Regions from separate parts of the Ancylobacter terrae genome, predicted to be linked through region 2. Evidence: predicted binding sites of a transcription regulator. Region 2 holds the regulator's gene; the other holds the start of a gene.
What was found. Region 2 encodes PhoB, which activates phosphate uptake and scavenging genes when phosphate is short. Its sites were predicted from a motif close to TGTCATNNANCTGTCAT; they were not measured.
Positions count from the first base shown of each region.

Region 1 (3,398 bases), on a different contig from region 2:
CGATCGGCTACAAGCGCGACGTCATCCTGCCCTTCCGCGTCGTGCCGAAGGTGGCGGACCAGCCCGTCGCGCTGCGGCTGGGGCTCGATTTCGCGGTGTGCGAGAAGATCTGCCAGCCCGCTTTCGCCCAGCTGGCGCTGGAACTCCCGGCGGGCGGGGGCACGCCGCACCCGGCGGTGGTCGCCGCCGAGGCGGCGGTGCCCGACCCGGCCCCGATCGCCGCGCCGGGCGCCACCGGCATCGACGCCGTGACGCTGGATGCGGCCGGCGGCCCGCCGACGATCCGGGTCGAGGCCCGCGTCGCCGACGGCGCCCGGGCCGATCTCTTCGTCGAGGGCCCGAACGAGGACTGGGCGCTGCCCCTGCCCTCCCGGGAGGATCTCGGCAATGGCCGCGCCCGCTTCACGTTGCCCGTCGACGGCGTGCCGCGCGGGGCCGATATCCGGGCGGCAACCCTGCGGCTGACGCTCATCGATGCCGGCCGGGCGATCGAGGTCACCTCGCCGCTTTCGGGACGCTGAAAGGGCTTTCCGCGCGGTCGGAAGTGGCTATGCTGCCGCGCCGGCTGGCCGGCGCCGTGCCGCTCCGGCACGACCCGCCGCCCCCGCTTTTTCCGCGCATGAAAGGAACCAGACCATGACCATCAAGGTCGGCGACACGCTGCCCAACGCGACCTTCCGCGTCAACACCGCCGATGGCCCGGTGGCCAAGAGCACGGACGAGATCTTCAAGGGCAAGAAGGTGGTGCTGTTCGCCGTCCCCGGCGCCTTCACCCCCACCTGCCACAAGAACCACCTGCCGGGCTACGCCGCCCGCGCCGACGAGATCCTCGGCAAGGGTGTCGACCTCATCGCCGTCACCGCGGTGAACGATCCCTTCGTGCTGGCCGCCTGGGAAGGCGTCTCGAACACCGGCGGCAAGATCCTGTTCCTCTCCGACGGCAATGGCGACTTTGCCAAGGCGCTCGGCCTCGAGCTCGATGCCTCCGGCGCCGGTCTCGGCCTGCGCTCCAAGCGCTACTCCTCGGTGATCGAGGACGGCGTGGTGAAGGTGCTCAACGTCGAGGACGTGCCGAGCAAGGCCGACAAGACCAGCGCCGACGTGCTGCTCGGCCAGCTCTGAGAACGGTTGGCCGGCGCCGTGGGAGGGCGTCGGCTACGGCCTCGTTCCGCTCACGCCGTCATGGCCGGGCTCGTCCCGGCCATCCACGCCTCGCCGATGGCGTGACGCAGAGCCTCGACGCATTGGGACGGGCCCCGGGATGGCCGCACTCTGGCGGCGATCCCCACCCCAATGGCCCTGCCCGCCCTTCCGGCCCTCACGCGATGATGTCGGGCGTGATCTGGTCGTCGATGATGCCGATGCGATCCTTGAGCTGCAGCTTGCGCTTCTTGAGCCGCGCGAGCTGAAGCTGGTCGCTGCCCGGCACCGACTGCAGCGCCAATATTGCCGCATCGAGATCGCGATGCTCCTGCCGCAGGCGTTCGAGGAGCGCCTTGAGCTCGCGTTCCTCTTCGTCCGTCATCTGCCCTGCGCCCGCACTCACGATTCACCCCGGCCGCGGCTGCGGCGGCCCCGAGTATCGCCGCGCCGCCGCTCCGCCGCAATGTCTTCTGCACCGCACGATGATGCTGCATCGCAGCGACTCGTTTCGTCGACAGGCGGGGGCTTAAGTGACACACTCATGACGTCACTTCGAGACACGGAGACAAGGCCCATGTCCATGCAGGCGCATGTCGCGGAGTTGCAGCGTCGCCACCAGGCGCTCGAACGGGAGCTTCGCGAAGAGCTGGCACATCCGGGATCCGATGAAACGCGGATCGCCGATCTCAAGCGTCGCAAGCTGCTCCTCAAGGATGAAATCGTCCGTCTCACCGAAAACCAGACGGTGCATTGATCGCCCCGCGCGGGGCACGCCCTGCGCACGGTACCGGCCATGATGCGCCGGCGAAGGACAAGCCGCCGGTCCCCGCGACCGGCGGTTTTTTATGCGCGCCACATGCCCTTCACGACGATTCGACCAACGTCGTACGCAATTGAGCGCGCTTGCCTTTCCCCGGCGCGTCGGACTTTTGTGAAGCGTACCCACAACAAGAACAACATGCGCGGGAGAACGCCCCATGAACGACGCCACGAGCAACCGGTATGCGGCAGTCTACGAGCGCTCCATAACCGACCCCGAAGGCTTTTGGCGCGAAGCGGCGAAGGCCGTCGACTGGATCGCCGAGCCGCGGGCGGTGTTCGATCCCGGCCTCGGCGCCTATGGCCGCTGGTTCGTCGGCGGGCTGTGCAACACCTGCCACAACGCGGTCGACCGCCATGTCGGCGCCGGGCGCGGCACCCAGCCCGCGATCTACTATGACAGCCCGGTGACCGGCGCGAAGCGCACCGTGACCTATTCGGAGCTGCTGGCGGAAGTGCGCACGCTCGGCGCCGTGCTGCGCGATCTCGGCGTCGAGAAGGGCGACCGCGTCGTCATCTACATGCCGATGGTGCCCGAGGCGATCGTCGCCATGCTCGCCTGCGCCCGCATCGGCGCCGTGCATTCCGTGGTGTTCGGCGGCTTCGCCGCGGCCGAACTTGCCACCCGCATCGAGGACGCCAAGCCGAAGGTGGTGCTGTCCGCCTCCTGCGGCATCGAGCCGAGCCGGGTCGTTGCCTACAAGCCGCTGCTCGATCTCGCCATCAGCATGTCCGCGCACAAGCCGGAACGCTGCGTCATCCTGCAGCGCCCCGAGCTCGCCGCCAATCTCCAGCCGGGCCGCGATCTCGACTGGCACGAGGCCCGCGCCAAGGCGGCCGCCGGCGGGCGGGGGGTCGACTGCGTCCCGGTCGGGGCCACCGATCCGCTCTACATCCTCTACACCTCCGGCACGACCGGGAAGCCCAAGGGCGTGGTGCGCGACACCGGCGGCCACATGGTCGCGCTGCGCTGGACCATGGAGGGGCTCTACGGCGTGAAGCCGGGCGAGGTGTTCTGGTCGGCCTCCGACATCGGCTGGGTGGTCGGCCATTCCTACATCGTCTACGCCCCGCTGCTCGCCGGCTGTACGACGGTGCTGTACGAGGGCAAGCCGGTCGGCACGCCCGACCCCGCCGCCTTTTGGCGGGTGATCGAGGAGTACAAGGTCTCGGTCCTGTTCACCGCGCCCACCGCGCTGCGCGCCATCAAGAAGGAAGACCCGGAGGCGCTCCTGCTGAAGCGCCACGACATCGCGTCGCTGCGCGCACTGTTCCTCGCCGGCGAGCGGGCCGACCCCGACACGGTGCACTGGGCCGAACAGAAGCTCGGCGTGCCGGTGATCGACCATTGGTGGCAGACCGAGACCGGCTGGGCCATCGTCGGCAACCCGTTCGGCCTCGGCGCCATGCCGGTGAAGGCCGGCTCGCCCACCGTG
Region 1 covers NZ_JBJGXH010000001.1:482,153-485,550, reverse strand. The annotation lists gene ACEUEL_RS02270 (protein-disulfide reductase DsbD domain-containing protein) at 1-521, shown strand, start outside; gene ACEUEL_RS02265 (peroxiredoxin) at 637-1,122, shown strand; gene ACEUEL_RS02260 (YdcH family protein) at 1,319-1,525, opposite strand; gene ACEUEL_RS02255 (YdcH family protein) at 1,718-1,897, shown strand; gene ACEUEL_RS02250 (propionyl-CoA synthetase) at 2,121-3,398, shown strand, end outside.
Region 1: ACEUEL_RS02255 (YdcH family protein) is a predicted target of PhoB. The motif match lies at 1,674-1,690, and genes of this name have one in related genera.

Region 2 (3,398 bases):
GGACGAGGCCTCCTTCGTCTCCGGCACCGCGCAGCTGGTGGATGGCGGCCTGTCGATCACCCGGACGTGAGGGGCGCCGCCACCGCGATGGGGGTGGTGCGGGCGACGTGGTGATGATCGGAGTTGCGATAGCGCACCACGGCGCGCGCCTGCGCCAGCAGCGCCGCCTCGTCGACCAATCCATGGTCGGCGAGCAGGGTGGCCGCCGCCTCGAACCAGCTCTGGTAATAAGGCTCGTCCGCGTGGGCATGGATCCGGGTGCTGAGCCGCGCGGCGAAGTCGGCCCACTCGAACAGGCCGCGCTCGTGCAGCATGACCACGATGGCGAAGATCTGCGCTTCCCAGGGGGCCGCGAACGCCTCGGGACGGTCGAGGTCGGGCAGAGGCGCGCGCACGCTCATGGTTCGCCGGCCGCATCCGGCAGGAGGTAGCTGTCCCACAGGTCGATCAGCAGGCTGTCGACCGGCGAGGCATCCTCGCCCCAGAGTTCGCGCATGGTGAAGCGCACGCTGTAGCAATATTCGCGCGTAGTCTCGTCGCCCAGCGCGCGTAGGTCTGGCAATGCGTAGAGTCCGTGCACGCGGTCGATCACGCCCCGCCGCCCGCGGCAGTAGCGCGGCAGGCGGGTGTGGGTGAGCGGGTTGATCTTGCGTGTCAGCACGCGCTGGCCCGGGAGGAAGAGCGGGCGGCGCGCGGCATCCTCCACCCGCGTGGTCGCCCCGATCCTGAGCAGGTCGAGTATCTCGCCCGGGCCGAGCATCAGGCGCCTCCCCCGAGCCGCGCGACGCACGAGCGATACTCGGCCTCGTCGATGATGCCCTTCTGGAGCAGCACGCGGGACACGGCGAACCACCATTGCTCGTAATAGGGTCGCGTCAGGTACTTGACCGGCTCCAGCCGCTCGCGCGACTGGCGAAACTCGTCGTCCGAATACATGGCGCCGATGGTCACCATGAACAGCGCGCACATGCGCCGTTCCCACTCGGTCTTGAAGACCGGCTCGCGCCCGTCATAGCCCTCCGGGACGACGCGGCCGAAGCCGTCGAAGCCGCCGCAATCATGCATCGAGTTCATCGTGCGCCCTCCGGCGGGAGCGCCTCGGTGACGCCGATCATGCTGTCGCGGGTGACGAGCGCGGCCAGCGTCGCCTCGTCCATCCCCTCCGTCCCCGCCGGCCGGCGCGGCAGGACGAGGTAGCGGATCTCGGAATTGCTGTCCCAGACGCGGATCTCGGTGCTGTCCGGCAGGCGTGTGCCGAACTCCTCGAGCACGGAGCGCGGATCGCGGACGACGCGGGTCCGGTACGGCATGCTCTTGTACCAGACCGGCGGCAGGCCGAGCACCGGCCACGGATAGCAGGAGCACAGCGTGCAAACGACGATGTTGTGGACCGTCTCCGTGTTCTCGACCACCACCATGTTCTCGCCCTGGGCGCCGGAATAGCCGAGCTCGGCGATAGCCGGATTGGGGTCGGCGAGCAGTCGGCGCCGATAGTCCGGGTCGCTCCACGCGCGCGCGATAACGCGGGCGCCATTGCGCGGGCCGATCTGGTTCTCATAGAGGTCGACCACGGCATCGAGCGCGGCCGGATCGACAAGGCCCTTCGCCGACAGCAGTTCTTCCAGCGCCTTGACCCGGGCGCTGATCTCGATGTCCGCCATCGCGTTCAGCAGGGTGTCGGCGGAATCCTGATGGTCGTGATGATGGTGGTGGTCGTCGTCGTGATGGCCTGCCATGGCTGCCCGTCGTCGCTGCGCTGCCCAGCATCATTATGCGAGAGCTTATCGCAGCCGTCGACGTCGCGATGCGCGAAACCGCCAGAAATCGCGCACGCCATTTTGTTGGGCAGAAACGCCTCGCCTCAATGCGTGCGGGCGAACATTTCGTTGAAGGAATAGCCCGAGCCCCGCACGGTGCGGATCGGGTCGGGCTGGCGGGCGCGGTTGAGCGCCTTGCGCAGGCGCCCGACATGCACGTCCACCGTGCGCTCGTCGATGTAGACGTCCTGGCCCCAGACGCCGTCGAGCAGTTGCTCGCGCGAGAAGACGCGGCCGGGCGACTGCATCAGGAACTCCAGCAGGCGAAACTCGGTCGGGCCGAGATGCAGCTCGCGGCCGGCGCGGTGCACGCGCTTGGTCTCGCGGTCGAGCTCGATGTCGCCGGCGCGCAGGAGGGTGGCGATGTGGTCGGGCTTGGCCCGGCGCAGCAGCGCCCGCACCCGGGCGACCAGCTCGGGCACCGAGAACGGCTTCACCACATAGTCGTCGGCGCCGGTGGCGAGGCCGCGCACGCGCTCGGATTCCTCGCCCCGCGCGGTGAGCATCAGCACCGGCATGCGCTCGGTCTCGGGGCGCGCGCGCAGGCGCCGGCACAATTCGATGCCGGAGAGGCCGGGGAGCATCCAGTCGAGGATGACGAGATCGGGCACGCTCTCGCGCAGCCGGGTCTCGGCCTCGTCGCCGCGCCCGACGCTCTCCACCGCGTAGCCTTCGGATTCGAGGTTGTAGCGCAGCAGCAGGCTGAGCGGCTCCTCGTCCTCGACGATCAGGATATTGGTCGGCATGGGATGCCCTGCCTTACGCCGGGAACGCCACCGAGGTGATGCTGGTCGTGTCCTGCTTGGGGCGCTCGTCGGCGAGCACCTGGCCGGTCACGAGGTAATGCACCGTCTCGGCGACATTGGTGGCGTGGTCGCCGATCCGCTCGATATTCTTGGCGCAGAACAGCAGATGCGTGCACAGCGAGATGTTGCGCGGGTCTTCCATCATGTAGGTGAGCAGTTCGCGGAACAGCGAGGTGTAGAGGATGTCGACCTCGCCGTCGCGCCGCCAGACCGCGATCGCCGCGTCGCGGTCGCGGGTGGCATAGGCGTCCAGCACCTCTTTCAGCTGCTCCAGCACGATGCCGGACATATGCTCGACGCCGCGCACCAGCTTCTGCGGGTGGAACTCGCCGGTCAGCGCCAGCACGCGCTTGGCGGTGTTCTTGGCGAGATCGCCGATGCGCTCGAGATCATTGGCGATGCGCATGGCCGCCACGATCTCGCGCAGGTCGCCGGCCAGCGGCTGGCGGCGGGCGATGGTGAGCACCGCCTTTTCCTCGATCTCGCGCTGGAGCAGGTCGACCGGGCCGTCGAGGACGATGACCTTCTGGGCGAGATCGGCGTCGCGCTTCACCAGCGCCTGCACCGAATCGGCGACGAGCCGCTCGGCCTGGCCGCCCATCTCGACCACCTTGCGGCTGAGGTCCTTCAGGTCGGTGTCGAAGGAGGAGACGATGTGCTCCGTCATGGCGTGATCCTCTGCCGGCTCAGCCGAAGCGGCCGGTGATGTAGTCGCGGGTGCGCACTTCGCGCGGATTGGTGAAGATGTCCGAGGAGACGCCCACCTCGATCAGCT
Region 2 covers NZ_JBJGXH010000004.1:155,913-159,310, forward strand. The annotation lists gene ACEUEL_RS19225 (SDR family oxidoreductase) at 1-70, shown strand, start outside; gene ACEUEL_RS19230 (nitrile hydratase accessory protein) at 57-395, opposite strand; gene ACEUEL_RS19235 (SH3-like domain-containing protein) at 398-760, opposite strand; gene ACEUEL_RS19240 (hypothetical protein) at 760-1,074, opposite strand; gene nthA (nitrile hydratase subunit alpha) at 1,071-1,736, opposite strand; gene phoB (phosphate regulon transcriptional regulator PhoB) at 1,862-2,563, opposite strand; gene phoU (phosphate signaling complex protein PhoU) at 2,577-3,290, opposite strand; gene pstB (phosphate ABC transporter ATP-binding protein PstB) at 3,310-3,398, opposite strand, start outside.